One region of the Lacimicrobium alkaliphilum genome, then DNA from elsewhere that is predicted to be linked to it. Evidence: predicted binding sites of a transcription regulator. Region 1 holds the regulator's gene; the other holds the start of a gene.

The links. The regulator FNR, encoded in region 1, switches genes on or off when oxygen is low (the NO sensors DNR and NnrR bind a similar motif). The targets are predictions, from matches to a motif close to TTGATCTAGATCAA.
Region 2: a site for FNR is predicted at 3,029-3,042, ahead of AT746_RS01120 (STAS/SEC14 domain-containing protein). Genes of this name have one in related genera too.

Annotation. Positions count from the first base shown of each region.
Region 1 is NZ_CP013650.1:2,122,415-2,130,997, forward strand. Features, by position in the region: gene AT746_RS09670 (heavy metal translocating P-type ATPase) at 1-1,701, shown strand, start outside; gene ccoS (cbb3-type cytochrome oxidase assembly protein CcoS) at 1,698-1,877, shown strand; gene AT746_RS09680 (sulfite exporter TauE/SafE family protein) at 1,867-2,553, shown strand; gene fnr (fumarate/nitrate reduction transcriptional regulator Fnr) at 2,638-3,369, shown strand; gene uspE (universal stress protein UspE) at 3,490-4,422, shown strand; gene AT746_RS09695 (DUF4112 domain-containing protein) at 4,434-4,775, shown strand; gene ttcA (tRNA 2-thiocytidine(32) synthetase TtcA) at 4,870-5,781, shown strand; gene AT746_RS09705 (DUF2987 domain-containing protein) at 5,797-6,453, opposite strand; gene AT746_RS09710 (glucosaminidase domain-containing protein) at 6,450-7,253, opposite strand; gene AT746_RS09715 (hypothetical protein) at 7,228-7,971, opposite strand; gene AT746_RS09720 (LysE family translocator) at 8,047-8,583, opposite strand, start outside.
Region 2 is NZ_CP013650.1:218,083-226,665, forward strand. Features, by position in the region: gene mshL (pilus (MSHA type) biogenesis protein MshL) at 1-404, opposite strand, end outside; gene AT746_RS01100 (hypothetical protein) at 394-744, opposite strand; gene gspM (type II secretion system protein GspM) at 747-1,403, opposite strand; gene AT746_RS01110 (PilN domain-containing protein) at 1,400-2,011, opposite strand; gene AT746_RS01115 (hypothetical protein) at 2,008-2,931, opposite strand; gene AT746_RS01120 (STAS/SEC14 domain-containing protein) at 3,144-3,533, shown strand; gene AT746_RS01125 (glutathione S-transferase family protein) at 3,669-4,289, opposite strand; gene AT746_RS01130 (helix-turn-helix transcriptional regulator) at 4,445-5,401, shown strand; gene AT746_RS01135 (hypothetical protein) at 5,416-6,216, opposite strand; gene ssb (single-stranded DNA-binding protein) at 6,570-7,139, opposite strand; gene AT746_RS01145 (MFS transporter) at 7,203-8,552, opposite strand.

The sequences.
Region 1 (8,583 bases):
GGTGCCGGCTTCTACAGAGGCGCAATAAGAGCCCTGAAAGCCGCTACGGTAAATATGGATGTGCCCATCTCCATTGCTATCTGGGCGCTGTTTATTGCCAGTGCCAAAGCCACTGTACTGGAACAGGGGGAAGTGTTCTTTGAATCGGTGTGCATGTTTATCTTCTTGTTATTGATCAGCCGTTATCTTGAGCACCGATCCCGTCACCAGGCGGCGTTAATCTCCGCCAATATGAGCCAGTATGTTCCGGTTACCGCGCGCTTACTGAGCGAGGGAAAGACAACTGATTGTCTGGCCAAGATCCTCAAGGCCGGCCAGGTGGTGCTGGTGCGAAGTGGTGAAACCATTCCTGTGGATGGTGTTGTCACTCAGGGTAAAAGCTACGTGGATGAGTCCATGTTAACGGGAGAGTTTTCACCTGTGGTCAAACAAGCCGGGGATAAAGTCTATGGCGGCACCATTAATCAGCACAGCAGCCTGACACTGGAGGTGTCCCGGCCCCTTAAAGAAGCACTGGTGAATCAGATCCTGCGCTTGCAGGATCAGGCGCTGCTGAGTAAACCAGCCATTTCGCAGCTGGCCGACAAAGTAGCGCGCTATTTTGTGATGGCGGTGCTGTTAATAGCCGCCCTCACCTGGGGCTTCTGGACCTGGGTCGGAAATCCTGATGCATTCTGGATTACAGCCGCTGTGTTAGTGGCGACCTGTCCATGCGCTCTTGGGCTCGCTACCCCATCTGCCCTGACCTGTGCCATGGCCAGTCTGAACCGGCACGGATTATTGTTAAAGCGGGCGGATCTGCTTGAGACCATCACCAATATCAAGGTGCTGGCTTTTGATAAAACAGGCACCCTCACCCAGGGCCGTTTTAGTCTCAGTGCTGTGCACAATTTATCTGCTCACCCACAACAACATATTCTGTCTGTTGTCTGTGCAATAGAGCAACATTCTGAGCATCCTATCGCCCGGGCATTTGATGCCCCGACAACGGAACAGGTCAGTGATGTGGAAGTCAGGCCGGGATACGGCCTGTGCGCAACGGTTAACGGCACAGGCTACCGATTGGGGAGTGCCAGACTGATACGTAACAAGGTACCTGAAGATCTGCAGGGTTGTAATGTATTTCTGGAAAACGGAAACCAATTGCTGGCGGCCTTTACGGTGACAGACAGCCTCAGAGAGGATGCAACAGAGACGCTCAATCGGCTTAGTTCTTATGAGCGGGTTATTATCAGCGGTGATGCCGAAGAAAACGTACGCAGGATAGCCAATGAACTGACTATCGATGAGTATTATGCCCAGTGCTCTCCAGAGCAGAAGCTGCAGAAATTGCAGGCATTGCAGAAACAGGGTAAGTCGGTGATGATGATCGGAGACGGTATCAATGATACGCCGGTGATGGCTGCCGCCGATGTCTCCGTCGCCGTTGGTGGAGCCACAGATCTGGCTAAGAATGCAGCCGATATTATTCTGGTTACACCGAGTCTGGCCCTGCTGCCGGAGCTCTTTGCTATGGCCAGACTCACACGGCGCAAAATCATCCAGAATATGTGCTGGGCCTTAGGTTACAATATGGCGGTGTTGCCCCTGGCAGTGGCAGGCTATCTTACTCCCTGGATGGGGGTCATCGGCATGTCCCTGAGCTCGATACTGGTGGTAGCTAACTCTGTGCGATTATTAAATAAAGGGCCGCGTTCGTGAGCATTCTCTATATCCTGATCCCCATAGCTATCCTGCTGGTCACCCTGGCCGTGGTGGTATTTTTCTGGGCGGTTAAATCCGGCCAATTTGAAGATCTCGAACGTCACGGTACTAGCATTCTGTTTGATGAGGACAAACCAGAAGCCGATAAGGATAACAACCAAAATGAACGCTGAGTCGCTGTGGCTGGCGGCCTTGCTGATTGGCATGGCCGGCAGTGTTCATTGTGTGGCCATGTGTGGCGGTATCGTTGGTGCCCTGACCTTCTCCATTCCTGTACAAAAGTCTGCCCTGCCCTACATGTTGAGCTACCATGCCGGGCGAATCTTTAGTTACAGCATCGCCGGTGCAGTGACTGGCAGTTTGGGGGCGATATTCTCTCACCAGGTGAGTCATGGCCTGGTGGTACTGAATCTGTTCGGTGGCCTTTTTCTTATTGCGTTGGGACTCTATATCGGTGACTGGTGGAGGGGGCTGGCGATCCTTGAAAGGCTTGGTGGCAAAATCTGGAAACCGCTGGTGCCGCTGTCAAAAAAGTTTCTGCCTTTTAAGCATCCACTGGCAGCCCTGCCCTATGGCATTATCTGGGGCTGGCTACCCTGTGGCCTGGTGTATTCAACCTTATCCTGGAGCCTGGCCAGCGGCAGCGCATTCAACGGTGCGATGGTGATGGCCCTGTTCGGGCTGGGCACCCTGCCGGCGCTGATCAGTCTCGGCGTGGTCAGCCATAAGCTTAAGCCCTTACTGAGCCACAGGCTGACTAAAAAAATCATTGCCCTGTGCCTGCTGGGTTTTGGCCTGTATATGTTGTTGAACCAATTTGCGGGGCAAATTGAGACATACGTGCGATAAGACCTTAGTCTGCTGGTGAACAGTATCAAGTTAATGCTAAGCTGATACAGGAATAGTTTATTTATTGAGAGCTTTAGTCGCCTTATGAATCAGCATCGCGAATGTGCCATCAGTTGCCAGAATTGTAGTATCAGCCAGCTCTGTCTGCCGTTTACCCTGAACAGTAGTGAGCTGGACAAACTGGATAATATAATTCAGCGCAAACGGCCTTTTCAGAAAAATGACAAATTATTTCAGTCCGGTGATCCTCTGGGAAGTTTATTTGCGGTACGTTCAGGCTCGTTTAAGAGCTACGCCCTTGCCAGTGACGGAGAGGAACAGATAACGGCCTTCCATCTGCCCGGCGATATTATTGGTTTTGATTCAATCAACAACAAGGTTCACAAGACAGCCGCACAGGCATTGGAAACCTCAATGGTGTGTGAGATCCCGTTTCAGACTCTTGAGCAGTTGTCCGGCGATCTGCCACGACTGAGACAGCAGGTCATGCGAATGATGAGTAACGAAATTCAGTCGGATCAGGACATGTTGTTACTGCTGAACAAACGCACGGCCCATCAGCGACTGGCCTATTTCCTGACACAACTGGCAAATCGCTACCATCAGCGTGGATTCTCTGCCACTCAGTTCAGGCTCAGTATGACCCGGGCTGAGATTGGTAACTATCTGGGACTGACAGTAGAAACCATCAGTCGACTGCTTACCCGCTTTCAGAAGCTGGGTATGATCCAGGTGGATGGTAAGTTTATTACGCTGTTAAAGCCGGAATTACTTAAAGAAGCATTAGAAAGTCCGGTATTAGCTGGTAAAGATTAGCAGGCAGGGTTACTAAACCTTGATCTGAAACAAAAATGACTCCGTTTTTTACCTGATAGATTGGAAAAAAAGTTAGATTGTACATAGGCTTATAACATCTTTACTGAAAAGGGACAGAAGATGGTCAATTACAAGAAACTGTTGGTTGTTATCGATCCGACGACGGAAAAACAAAAAGCGCTGAATCGGGCCCTGTTAATCGCACAAAAGACCGGTGCCAGTATTACGGCCTTTCTGTCTATCTATGATTTTTCCTACGAAATGACCACCATGTTATCGGTTGATGAGCGTGAAACCATGCGCCAGGCCGTGGTGGATGACAGAACTGAATGGCTGACGGAACTGGTCAACGCTCAGGTAAAAGACAAGGATATCGCCATTGATGCCAAGGTGGTCTGGCATAACCGCCCTTATGAGAGCATCATCTATGAGGTGATCGACAACCATTATGATTTGGTTGTTAAGGGCACTCATGAGCATGGTGGCCTGAAATCGGTCATTTTCACGCCTACTGACTGGCATCTGATGCGTAAAGCACCTGTACCTGTATTGTTAGTTAAAGAACATGACTGGCCCGAACAAGGTAACATTCTTGCTGCGGTCAATGTGGGCACAGAGGATAAGGATCACCAGTCACTGAACCAGCAGGTGACCCATACAGCCCTGGCGTTTGCCCGAACCCTCAAGGGCCAGGTTAATCTGGTTAATTCCTACCCCGGTACGCCGGTAAATATTGCCGTAGAGATCCCTGAGTTTGATCCTTCCGATTTTAATGAATCGGTGAAAAAGCATCATATCGAGTCTATGCAGACATTTGCCAGCACCCACGGCGTGGCAGATGAACACTGTTTCGTCAAAGAAGGTCTGCCGGAAGACGTGATCCCTTCCATTGCCAAAAAGATCGATGCTGAGCTTGTGGTGCTTGGCACTGTTGGCCGTCATGGTATTTCTGCGGCGCTGATTGGCAACACTGCCGAGCATGTTATTGATGCACTGGATTGCGATGTATTGACCCTGAAACCGGAAGGCTTTATCAGTCCGATGCAAAAATAAGGGCTCTGTCATTGGCGCAGAAGGCATATCCTGCTGAGCTGAAAGCGGCGCAATACTGGGCCGAGCTGACAGACAGCAGGTTTTCAATTTTAGGTATTCGCTTCGGACTGGACTCGCTGGTTGGGCTGGTACCTTTTTTGGGTGATGCAATTATGCTATTGCCTGCACTGAGAATATTCTGGCTGGGCAGACAATTGGGCGTACCCTTTAGTATGCAGACACGTATGCTGTTCAATATTCTCCTCGATCTGCTTATAGGCTCAGTGCCTGTTATCGGTGATCTGTTCGACCTGCTGTTTAAGGCCAATCAGGCAAACTTCCGGTTGATAGAAAGCTGGTGGCAACAACAGTAGCACCAATCCGCATAGATAATTGCCCAGCAGCCGAATAGCTCCCTCAGGTTTATTTCGTTATAATCGCCGCCTGATTTTTACCGGGCAGATACTGATGGAATTATCCGGGCTGACAGCCAAACAAAAATACGGCTTTAACAAGCTGCAAAAGCGCCTGCGCAGGGGTGTGGGTAAGGCTATTGAAGATTTTAATATGATCGAAGATGGCGACCGCATTATGGTCTGCCTGTCAGGAGGCAAAGACAGTTACACGCTGCTTGATATTTTGTTGTATCTGCAACGCATTGCACCGGTCAAATTTGAGCTGATTGCGGTCAATCTGGATCAGAAACAGCCCGGTTTTCCTGCCCACGTACTGCCCGAATATCTGAGCCAGCTTGGCGTTAACTATAAGATAGTGACCGAAGATACCTACTCCATCGTCAAAGACAAGATCCCGGAAGGTAAAACCACCTGTTCGTTGTGCTCCAGACTGCGTCGCGGCATTTTATATCGTACGGCGACAGAGCTCAGGGCAACGAAGATTGCTCTTGGTCACCATCGTGACGATATGCTCGAAACCCTGCTGCTGAATATGTTTTATGGTGGCAAGCTCAAATCCATGCCGCCAAAACTGGTCAGTGATGATGGCAAACAAATGGTCATCCGGCCGTTGGCCTATTGTGCTGAAAAGGACATAGATCGTTATTCACAGCACATGCAGTTTCCTATCATCCCCTGTAATCTGTGTGGCTCACAGGAGAATCTGCAACGTAAAGTCATCAAGCAGATGTTACAGCAGTGGGATAAACAGTACCCCGGCAGGATTGAAAATATGGCCAGAGCACTGCAAAGCGTGACGCCTTCACACCTGGCAGATAACAGACTGTTTGATTTTGCGGGTCTGCAGACACAGGACAGCCCCTTTGCCGATGGCGATATTGCTTTTGATCAGCCTGAACCGATGGTGACGGATTCTTCAGCTTCTGATATGGCTCCCGCAGTGCAGGTGATTAATCTGAGTTAAGTCAGATTTCATCTGTTATTCAACCCAGGCCACAATACGCATGGGTTTGGCCGGCAACTGCAGTTCTGCCTCATTCTGTTGCTCCAACCATTGATTGCTCAGGCGCAACTGATTGTCGCTGATATCCGGCAGTGCTATCCCACCATCGATTTTAGCTTGTTGCGCCGGTTGCTGAGCAAAGTGAATGATCAGACCCCGCACCTCTGGCATCAGAAACGACATAAAGCCACCCATTTGGTCGAAGAATGCCATGTACTGACGCTGCAATGACTGCAATTCGTGCAACGGGTAATCAGATTTAAGATGTTCTGCTGTGGTTTCCAGTTGCACCGACATATCACAATCATCGGCCATATCATCCAGTTCAATATTGACTACCGCCCTGGCCAATTTCAGTGCCTGCTCAGATGGCACAGTAAAGCGGTTTTCGGGAGTTACCTTCAGGGCGATATTCTGTTTCTGGGTATGGATAAATGCCTCATTGATGTTACAGAGCCGCTTTTGTTGCCGGTGCGCAAAGCCAAAGGCGAATTGCAGCGCAGGCATAGTTTCAGCATCCAGCTTTCGCGTATGACTGTACAGGCTGCCATAATCAAGTTCGAGTGTATCTGCCTGTATCGGCATTGCACATAGCCAGCCAAGGGCGGTCAGGATGATAGCTTGCTTTATCATGCGCCAATATACTTGCGGTTAAATCTAATCATTTCCAGTAGCTCATCAATATAATCCTGGCCGCGTTCTGAGTAGCTCATGAGCCCCTGTGCCAGTGGCTCGGCAGCGATCTGCTGCTGATTATTGCGTAATGTGGCGCGAATACCCCGCAGCTCGCTATAGGCGTAATGGGTATTGATATTGCGCAGATAAGCACTGACTGCATGGGAAAGATCGCGGAATTTTGCCACTTCGTGAGCGGCATCATCGTCCCGGGCACTGGGAACAAAGCCACAACCGCGACGGAAGCACCACATGCCAAAAAAGTTATAGCCTTTGCGGGCAAATCGGGATGTTCCCCAGGCAGACTCATTGGCCGCCTGAGCCAGCACCAGCTCCAGCGGCACGATATCTACCCGGCGCAGCAAGCGACTGAAGTCCCTGCTATCACGCGGCGCCTCGTCCAGGCCGTATTTCCTGGCTATTTTAGCCAGCTTGCGCTTTTGCACTTTGCTCAGGCTTTCGTTACTGGCCACTTTCTGTTGCAGGGCCTGCAACAACGCGCGCTCCTTCAGGATAATCTGATTATGGTATTTCACCGCAGGGCGTAAATAGTCAAAAAAAGCCTGTTTCTTAGCCGGAATATTTTCAATATCCGCGAAATCCGGGATAGGATGAGACATTTCCTCCGGCACAGGCACGCCGTACTCGGGTTCCCGTTGTAAAAAAGGATAAATCAGCGCTACTAAAACGCAAACCAGAAACAGTATGCGAAGACCGATCTGAAGCGGGGTTTTACGCATAGAATATGGATTCTGCATTGTTTTCTCCCTTCTCAGGTTTAAAGCGTACGGCAATGCCGAAGATATCCCTGTATAGCACACCCTTAACATTGTAATACAGTGGGCCTACCCATATCAGGGCGATACCCAAAGTGGCAACCACCAACATAAAGAGCACCGCGAAGAGCAGATATAGCATGACAAATTGCGGCCATTTATGGCTGACAACCCGCACCGAAGTATATATGGCACGCCAGGGAGACAGCCCCTTTTCAACAATCAGTGGCAGCGTGAAACTGCAGGCTATCATCAGGTATAACCCTGGCACCACCAGCAGCATCAGCCCCAGATTGACCAACAGGCTGACCATCAGGGTTGCCAGCCCCAGCACCAGAGTCCGGGGAACGAAGTGAAACAGATGAGAGGGTCTGGATACACCGCCAATACTGTGATTGACGCCCATCATCAACAAGCCCGTAATCAATGGTGCAGTTATCAGGGTAATCAGCAGCTCCACATAAAACTGAATATTTGGATCCAGTATGTCGCCGCCCTGATTTTGGATCAGATTAAAACTGATCAGCACCACCAGCAATACCAACGCAAAAACCATCATCAGGGCCTGAACCAGTGACCATTTGGTGACCTGGGTGATGTTCCAGCCTTCTTTCAGTACTGCCTGCAAATCCACTATGAATTCCCCGTTAAGGGCCTTGCTCATGGTACCGCCTAACTCAAGTTTTTTGTTTTCCTGCACGCAACCTGTCCAATACTTTAAAGTGAATCATCTGACATTTTATCAGCTTTATCATGTGTGAAGACAGTAAAGATGTCAGCCTTCACCGGGGAAAATCAATCTCAGGGCCAGTGCAATCAACAGCACTCCCATCAGACGGTCAAACCAGTAGCCTTGTTGAGTGAGAAACTGTCTGATTCTGGGGGTACTGAGCAAAAAAGACAGGCTGACAAACCACAAAGCAGTGGCCAGTGCCAGATAGGCGCCATAGAAAAGCTTGATCTGTATCGGTGTCTGCGCCGAGATGGCTACGGCAAATAACGACAGAAAAAACAGCGTCGCCTTGGGGTTCAGTCCATTGGTTACAAAACCTACCACAAAGGCTTTCTTGTCCGACAATGCTGTCCCTTCTGCGCCCTTTTGATTTACGCCTGGTTCGGCCTGTTGAAGGCGACTTCTCAGCGCCATAATGCCGAGGTAACCCAGATAGATGGCGGCCAGATAGCTCAGCGCAGTAAATAACCAGGGCGTGGTTTGGATCAGCAGGCCAATCCCCAGCATGGAATAGGCAACATGCAGCAGGATTGCCGTACCAACACCAAGGCTGGTGACAATAGCCGCCCGACGACCAAA
Region 2 (8,583 bases), 1.9 Mb from region 1:
TGATAGCCGTAAAGCTCAGACACCAGTTCAAAGACTTCGCTGAGGCTGACCTGCTTGAGATCCAGTGCGATATTGCCGCTTACCTGCGGATGAACCGCAACGGAATAGGGCGTGCCTTCTACTAGCCCGGCAAAGAAGTCTCTGGCTTCAGTCTGATTGGCGGAGATATCGTAGCGCTCTTCACTGAACAAAGGGTTCTGCTGTTCGCTTGCATCGGGCGCCAGCAATAATTCTGACACCTGTTGAGGTAACTCCTGCAGTTTCTTATCGCTGTTATCCCGGGGGCTGCTGCTGTCTTCCAGCGCATTATCCAGCGAGCGTGAAGCCTCTTTGCCAACCTGATTGCTCTGACAACCGGCGATCAAAACCAGCAATGAAACTAAAATTACATGCTTAAAAGCCATTGGCTTTACCTTTTTTCAATGTCTTGTCCTGCCTGAGGGCAACCTCAATATCATTATCGTTATGTCTGAACAGCACCGATCCGGCTCGGATCTCAAGCACCTCCATGTCCCGGAATTGCTCGCCCTGATAAAGCGCTTTACCACCCACTATGGCATATCGGCGCTCAGGACCAATAAAAATCGCGGTCACTGCAGGCATTCCTGCATTGCTATCCTGCACATCCTGTCCGGCTGCAACCGGGGAGTTGGTCTGAGCAGGAGGAGGACGGGTAGGATCTTTCGGCAATTGTGCCTGCACAGCGGCACTGCCAATCAAGATTAACCACAACAGCCGCTTCATGATCATATTCCTACAAACGCCTTATCGGTGCTGAGTGTATAAAGCTCCAGTTGCATTCTGGCAACAGGGTGTTCCTGTACACTATAGTCCAGGCGTTTCCAGTGAAAACGCCATGGCAACAGCTCAAGCTCGGCCAGATACTCCTGCAGGTCAAAATACTTTCCTTCGAGTATCAGCACTATGCCCTGCTGATATAAGCCGGGCATGGGAATATTTTGCCCGGGCGAGTCCTGTTCCTGTTCAGTCAGATTTACCGCTGGCAGTGAGCGCATCTCCAGCAGATGCAGTTTATCGTTGTCAGCCAACAGTGCCTGCAATAATTCACGCATGCGATGGGGAGGCACCAAATCCCGGGTGCCATCATTAATATTCTGTTGCAGCTGTTGTTGTTGCTGTTGTAACTGACTGATACGACGCTTAACCGCTGCATTGGGATCCTGACTGTTGCGCTGTATTGTTTCAATCTGACTCAGCAAACCCGACGCCTGAGCCTGATATTGTCTGACCTGTGTCTGAAACTGCTGGGTTCTGATCTGTGCAGGCTCAATAAACAGCACATAGCCGCCATAGAGGATCAGGAACAGCGCCGCGATCAATACCAGTTGCCGTTCTCTGGGTTGTCTGGCGCTGAACCATTGCTGCAGTTGCTGATAGTTCATGATTTTGGCCTCAGCGCGTTGTCTGGCTGCAGTTCCGTGGCCCCGAGGATAAAATTAAGTAACTGCTCTTCATCTCTGAACACTTTGAGGGAACCAAACCGGGTACCGACGAAATAATCGCTCTTGCTCAGACCCTGTAGCCAGCGGGGTACCGATTCTGCACTCAGGCTCTTGCCCTGCAGTTGCAGGCGGTTACCCGTAACGGCTATATGGGTCAGCCAGATGTCCTGCTGGTGCTGACTGGCCAGCGCCAGCATCAACTGAGCATAGGTTCCGCGACCTGTTTGCTGCTCATTGCGCAGGCGGCCAAGCAGGTAGTTCTGCGCCTGAATTTCCCGCTGCAATTGTTCGGCCTGTTGCACCAGCCTGACATCGGGCTGGGTATCCAGAGCGGCGGTGGCCTGTTGTAATCTTTGTCTGATATTGTCCAGATCACGTTTTTGCGCTTTTTCTCTGGCCTGCCACTGGTCAAGTTCGGCGCTGCTGTAGACTGACCACCCTGCGACTAATACCGTCGCAATCAGGCAGCAGATCAGTACCAGGTTCAGATTGACAGACTCTGATCCGGACTTGGGGGATGGCTGATAAAAATTGACCTGATTCTTCATGCCACCGCTCCGTTACGCTGACGCAGGGCAGCACTTAAGCTGGTAATGGTATCAGGAGAGATGCGCAGACCTTCTGCTTTATCGATGTTGGTTTCCAGCAAGTGAGTTTCCAGCATCAACATCTGCCCCAGAGTCTGGCTCAGTTCATCAAGAAAGGGCGTGTCGATGCAAATCAGCAACTGCTTGGCCGGAGCCTGGCGAAGCTGACTCTCGAAATAATCCATCGAGCGTTGGATTTCCAGGCTCAGGGTCTCGGCGATGCCCTGTTGTATCTGTTCCAGACCGTAAGTGCTGAGTTGTTCGTAGCCTTTCAGGCGTCGGCTGAAATAGAGTTTCTGCTGGCGGATAATGCTCAGGCAAACCTCTTCGCCGGGTTCCTGTAGTAAAGTAATTTGTGCCTGATCTGTGGGCTCAAGCAGATCGCACTGACTGAGCTCTTCAATACCAATACTCTGCAGATCCAGATCTGCGTGAATAATCCCTTCTGACACTTCTTTGACCAGTGTCATGGGTACCGCAACCAGATTTACCTTGTTGCTGCCGGTGGGTTGGGCGGGCAAATCAAAATAATCCACGGCCATTTCTTCATTGCTGCTAAGCAGCTCTTTGGCCGACCAGCGCAATGCCTGCACCAGCTCCTGTTCTTCAACGGCGGGACGGTCTACCTGCATTAACTGGTATCTGTTGGTGGAGAAAACCACATGACAGGGGGTATCTGCGGCATGATGCTGTTTAACCCATTTGGCCAGCGATTGTTGCCAGTTGTCGATGCCAAGCCGCTGTTGCAGTAACCACTGCAGCCTGTTCTGTTGCCGGGTGATCACCGAGATCAGCAGCGCCTGTTGGCCGAACTCGATGCCAACAGCAAAGAACGCGGACGACTTAGCAAATCTGTTGGTGATCTTTTCCCAAAAAGCCAAGCGCAGTATACCTTTGTATTAATTGTTATAATTTGTACTAATTAGAGCAGACATTAACTTTGTGTGCCAGCCCCCTGATACAATTCCCGGTGCGGGATTGATGTGTGTCAATGTGGCTGGGCCTGACCATCGGATAAGAGGTTGGAAATAGTTGCACATGTTCAGATCTGGTCTATTTATTAAAGCTAGGTCGTGTCAGGGAAAGCACATCAATGCAGCATACAGGTATTACGGAGAAATTCAGGGCAACCCATTGTTATGACAGGGAATCGGGACTCTTGCATGTCACCGCCAGTGGTCTGGCCGAACCCGAAGACATTCTTGCCATGTACAATAAAATCATGGAACTGAGTTGTCGCTATGATTGCCATCGGGCACTTATTGATATGCGAGCGATGATGAAGAATGTGGATGACAACAGGTTGTTGGTGATGATTGACCAGTTAGACAGCCTGCTCAGACGTATCCGGGTGGCAAGAGTGATCAACACCCGCGACTCACAACAGAATCTGGTGCAATCCATTGCTGACAGCAGAAACTACCCGCTAAAAAACTTTACCAGTCAGGATCAGGCTCTGGCCTGGTTGTTGCCGGGCCTCTGAACAAAGGTTTTCTGTTGTTAGTGACCCGACAGAAATAGGCTTTGCCCCGTGTTGCTCACGAGGCAAAATTTTTATTTCTGGTATGGACAAGCTGATTTCTGAGTGGAAACCTGTTACCTGGCTGGTATGCCGGTTTTAATCCTGCTTCACCAGCGCATCATCGAGCTGATTGGCACGGATAGCCGCTTCTCTTGATTCCAGTCGCTGCACATAGCGTTTAAAAGCCGGGCGCTCTTCCAGCGTCTTGAACATCATGCCCCAACTGATATGGCTGCCCACATAAATGTCTGCCGCCGTAAACTGCTCCCCACATAAATAGGGACCCTTCTCAAGAGCACTTTCCAGTGTAGTCAGCACATCCTGATACAGACCAGAGCCCACGGACTGGGCATTTTCTGCGTCTATTCGCCAGTCATAGGCTTTGGCCGTGGTCGCCATTTCCAGTGGTCCGGCAGCAAAGAACAGCCAGCGGTAGTAAGTGCCGCGCTCGGGGCTGTTAAGGGCCGGAGCCAGCTGTTTGTCGGCAAAGTGATCGGCCAGGTAGGCGCAGATGGCGGCACCTTCGGTGACCACCAAATCGCCGTGTTTGATTGCCGGTACTTTACCCATGGGGTTCAGTTTCAGGTAATAGGGCGATTTAATATCACCGCTATATTCCAGTACGGTCGTATTGTAAGGGACTTCCAGCTCTTCCAGCATCCAGCGTACGATACGGCCTCTGGAATTAGGGTTAGTGAAAAACGTCAGTTCTTGCATAATTCAGCTCCTTGATTTGAAGTGGTAATGGACCTTTGTGGCGAACATCAGCCAGTGCACTTTGCTGATACCGGATTAACATAAATCCTATATAGGACAGAATTGATCCTAATTAAAAGATATATTTAAGTTTGGTTGATTCGCAGGAAAATACTATGAGTGGCCCTACTATCCGGGTGCTGACATTGCTGGAATTATTGCAGTCTCACGGGCGCATGACAGGCACAGAGCTGGCCGAACAGCTGAACGTGGACAAACGCACGGTGCGCCGATATATCCGCTCACTGGAAGATCTCGGTATTCCGGTCACCACAGAGCAGGGCCGTGATGGCGGCTATATGCTGATTGCCGGATTTAAACTGCCGCCAATGATGTTTACCAATGAAGAGACCCTGGCGCTGTCACTGGGGTTGCTGGCGGCCAGGACCTTAAAGCTGGCTGATACTGAACCCGCCATCAGCAGTGTGCAGGCCAAACTCGAACGGGTCATGCCCGCTAAGCTTAAGTCCAGAGCGCGGACGATTTCAGAAAACATCGACCTGATGCTGCCGGAGTCCCTGCCGGGTAAACCGCAGCAACATCTGCAACCTTTGCTGGAAGCAGTACAACAGCAACGTTCACTCAGAATTTTGTATGCCTCTCATGAAAAGGGCGCTATGGAACGGGATGTGGATCCCTACGGGCTGTTGTTCCGTCGTGGTCGCTGGTATGTGAGCGGTTATTGTCATCTGCGCCGGGAACTGCGCACCTTCAGGCTGGACAGGCTGGAGCACGCCGAAATGCTCGAACAGACCTTTATACGACCACAAAACTTCAACACCGCCGAGCACTTCCGTCAAAGCCTCAACAATATGCCCGGCAACCTTAAGGTGAGGGTATTGTTGCATACCCAGATGGAGCAGGCGGCAGAGACAATGGGCTCGATGGCGGCCATGCTGGAGTCACGGGAACAAGGGTTGTTGCTGGAAACACGCACCGACAGCGCCTGTTGGTTTGCCCTGTGGTTGAGTCAGTTGCCTTTTGATTTCAGCATTCTGGAACCGCCTGAGCTTAAACAGGCGCTGAAAGCTCAGGCAGACAAACTGGCGGCGATTGCCCGGAAACATGTATGACTATTCACCTGGATTTACTCAGAGACTGTCTCTGTTAATTCCAGTGCCAGCTTATTATATATCTGACGATGATAGGTATGCAGGCTGTCAGGGTTTAATGTGGCAAACAGCTTTTGTGCCTGCTCAGTTTTAGATTGTGCCAGCAACACCTCACAAAGTCGCAATTGCACGTAGAACTTGTCGCGAAGTTCGGATTTCTGGTTTAGTTGATCGTATAAACTGACAGACTTTAAGAGCATTTTTTCCGCTTCAGACCATTGTTCTGAAGACTGCAGAGAGCGGCCGGTATTGGCATAGGCAACCGCGGCGCCAATCAGGCTTTTTGCTTCAAGGTGAGCCTCGGCTGAGCGCTGATAGAGGCTGAACGCCTGTTGCCAGTTTTTAAAATGAAAGGCGTTGTGGCCAGCCGCCATCAGCAGGTCTGCTTTGATATAACCCTTTTTAATATCTGAAAAATGCGCCATGGCTTCATCAATCAGCTGTTGAGCTTTCTTGTAGTCGCCCAGATATTGGTAGAGCTCGATAACGTCACTGTACCGACGAGGGGTCAATGCGCTGCCCGGCATGCTTAGTAACAGTGATGCCGCATTCTTTGCATATTGCCTGCCTGTTTCCGGCTCGCCGGCACTGATGAGTTGCTTGGCGTAAATGGTATTGGCGGTCGCTGCAAAGACAGGCGGGCTGTCAGGAATACCTACGTAGGAAGCCATTTCGCTTCTGGAGATGCTCAGGCGGTCTGTTTCCCACATCGCATTCATTAACAGGTAGGTTGCTCTGAACCATGCCGTCGAGTGCTCAGGGGCCTGGAGTTGCATGCGTCTGGCCAGTTGTTTGCATTTAAGAGCATTAATGACGCAATCCTCGACTGAGGATAATACGGAATGAGACGCTAGCTCTGTTTCAGATTGCGATGCGCTCAAAGTGGCTGAACAAATCAGGCAAAGCCATAACAGGATTATTCTGAAAAGCATCCATAATCCCTCAGGACAAGTGGGTCAGCAGCATATGCAGTCAATACAACGGGCCATCTGTCTGCTGTAAACGAGTTCAGTGCGTACTGTCTGACACTGTGATTCCGACATTTTATAAACAGTGCATTGGGCTGGCCCATAAGGCTTCGTCAGGCCCATATCTGACAGTTCAGACTATGGGCCTGAAAGTTGCCGGACTAGAAGGGGATATCATCATCAAAATCAAAGTCCGGCTCCGGCATTGAGCCCGGCTGATTCTGTGGTTGTTGCTGAGGTTTCGGCTGACCCTGACCGCCGCCCTGATTAGGGTATTGCTGATACTGGGGCTGTTGTTGCGCCGGTTGTTGCTGTGGTGCCTGGTTAAAGTTATTGGCCGGGGCATTGCCTCTTGGGGCACCCGTTCCGGCACCGCCGCCTGCGCCACCACCTAACATCTGCATCACGCCATTAAAGGGATCCAGTACAATTTCTGTGGTGTATTTGTCCTGGCCCTGCTGATCCTGCCACTTGCGGGTTTGCAGTTTGCCTTCCACATAGATTTGGCTGCCTTTGCGCAGATACTCGCCGGCAATTTCAGCCAGCTTGCCAAACAACACAACTCTGTGCCACTCGGTTTTTTCCTGAATCTGGCCGCTCTGATCTTTCCAGCTTTCAGAGGTGGCAAGACTCAGGTTGGCCACCGCCTTACCGTTTGCGGTGTAACGTACTTCCGGATCCTGGCCCAGGTTGCCTACCAGGATAACTTTATTGATGCCTCTGCTTGCCATGTTCGCTCCTTACGCGCCGCTTTCCAGCTTATATTTTAGTTGCTGGTATCCGGCTTAGAATACTTAATTTGATGGACTGATGATCTGCCTGGCCTGTTGCAGGTTAAACACCCGGCTGTCGACTTTCAGATAAACCGCTTTTTCCTGCTCAACCCAGGTCATATCGGTGACGCCGGCCAGTTGCCTGAGTTGTTCTACACAATGTTCAGCCGGGATCCCGTCCGCATCCAGCGCTAGTGTATAACGTTTAGCATGAGGGGCGCCAGCAGCAAGGCCGCGAATCAGCACAATCCAGATAATGCAAAGCAGAATCGCCAGGGCATAAAGCCAGTTGGCATGCAGGTACTGACTGATTGCGCCCGAGAGCATGCCGCCAGTGAAGGCACCAAGAAACTGAGCGCTGGCATAGGCACCCATGGCTGAGCCTTTTCTGCCAGCCGGAGCAACAGTGGAGACCATAGCTGGTAGGTTGGCTTCGAGATAATTAAAACCGGTAAAAAACAGCCAGCTGAGTAATAGCAGGGCGGGCAAACCCGTATCCAGCATCAGACCGGCAAAGCTGGTGGCCAGTAATAAAATCGACGAACACAGTATCTGCTGCTGGCCAAGTCGTTTACTCAGACGCATCAGTACAATCAGACCAAGCACTGAGGCCGTCAGAACCGGCAGATAGAGTTGCCAGTGATCGCTGAGCAGCCAGCCCTGATCCACCAGGCGAGCGGGAAACTGTACAAACAGCAGAGTGATCATTAAATGCAGTAAAAATACACTGAGACTGAGTTTAAGCAGCGGCCCCTGGCTGAGCAGGGCGCCCAGGTCAGTAAGTTTGGGCAGGGTATCGCCACTTGGTGCCAGATTGCGCGCCGAGGGCACCACAAACAGCACCAGCGGAATACAGGCCAGCGCCAACATGGCGGTAATTAAAAATATGCCCTGTAATCCGTGTTTTTCAGCCAGCAGCGGTCCCAGTAACAGCGCCAGATAAAAGGAAAAGCCAATGGCAACGCCGATAATGGCCATCACTTTGGCGCGCTGGTTTTCGCGGCTGATATCGCCGGCCAGTGCCATCACCGCACCGGCAATGGCACCACCACCTTGCAACAGACGCCCCACTACCACCCATAACAGAGTGTCTGCCATTGCTGCAATTAAGCTGCCGAGGGCGAACAGTATGAGTCCGGCGATGATCACCGGTTTGCGGCCCAGGCGATCGGAGAGCACACCCATAGGAATTTGTAACAGCGCCTGTGTCAGGCCATAGCCGCCGATGGCCAGTCCAACCAGCATCGGAGAGTAATCAGGATATTCTATGGCCAGCACTGCCAATACAGGCATCACCATAAACAGGCCAAGCATGCGCATCACATAGACTATGGCCAGGGCGCTGGCGCCGCGGATTTCGGTATTGTTCAAAATAACCCGTCGAAAGTCAGATAATTAAATT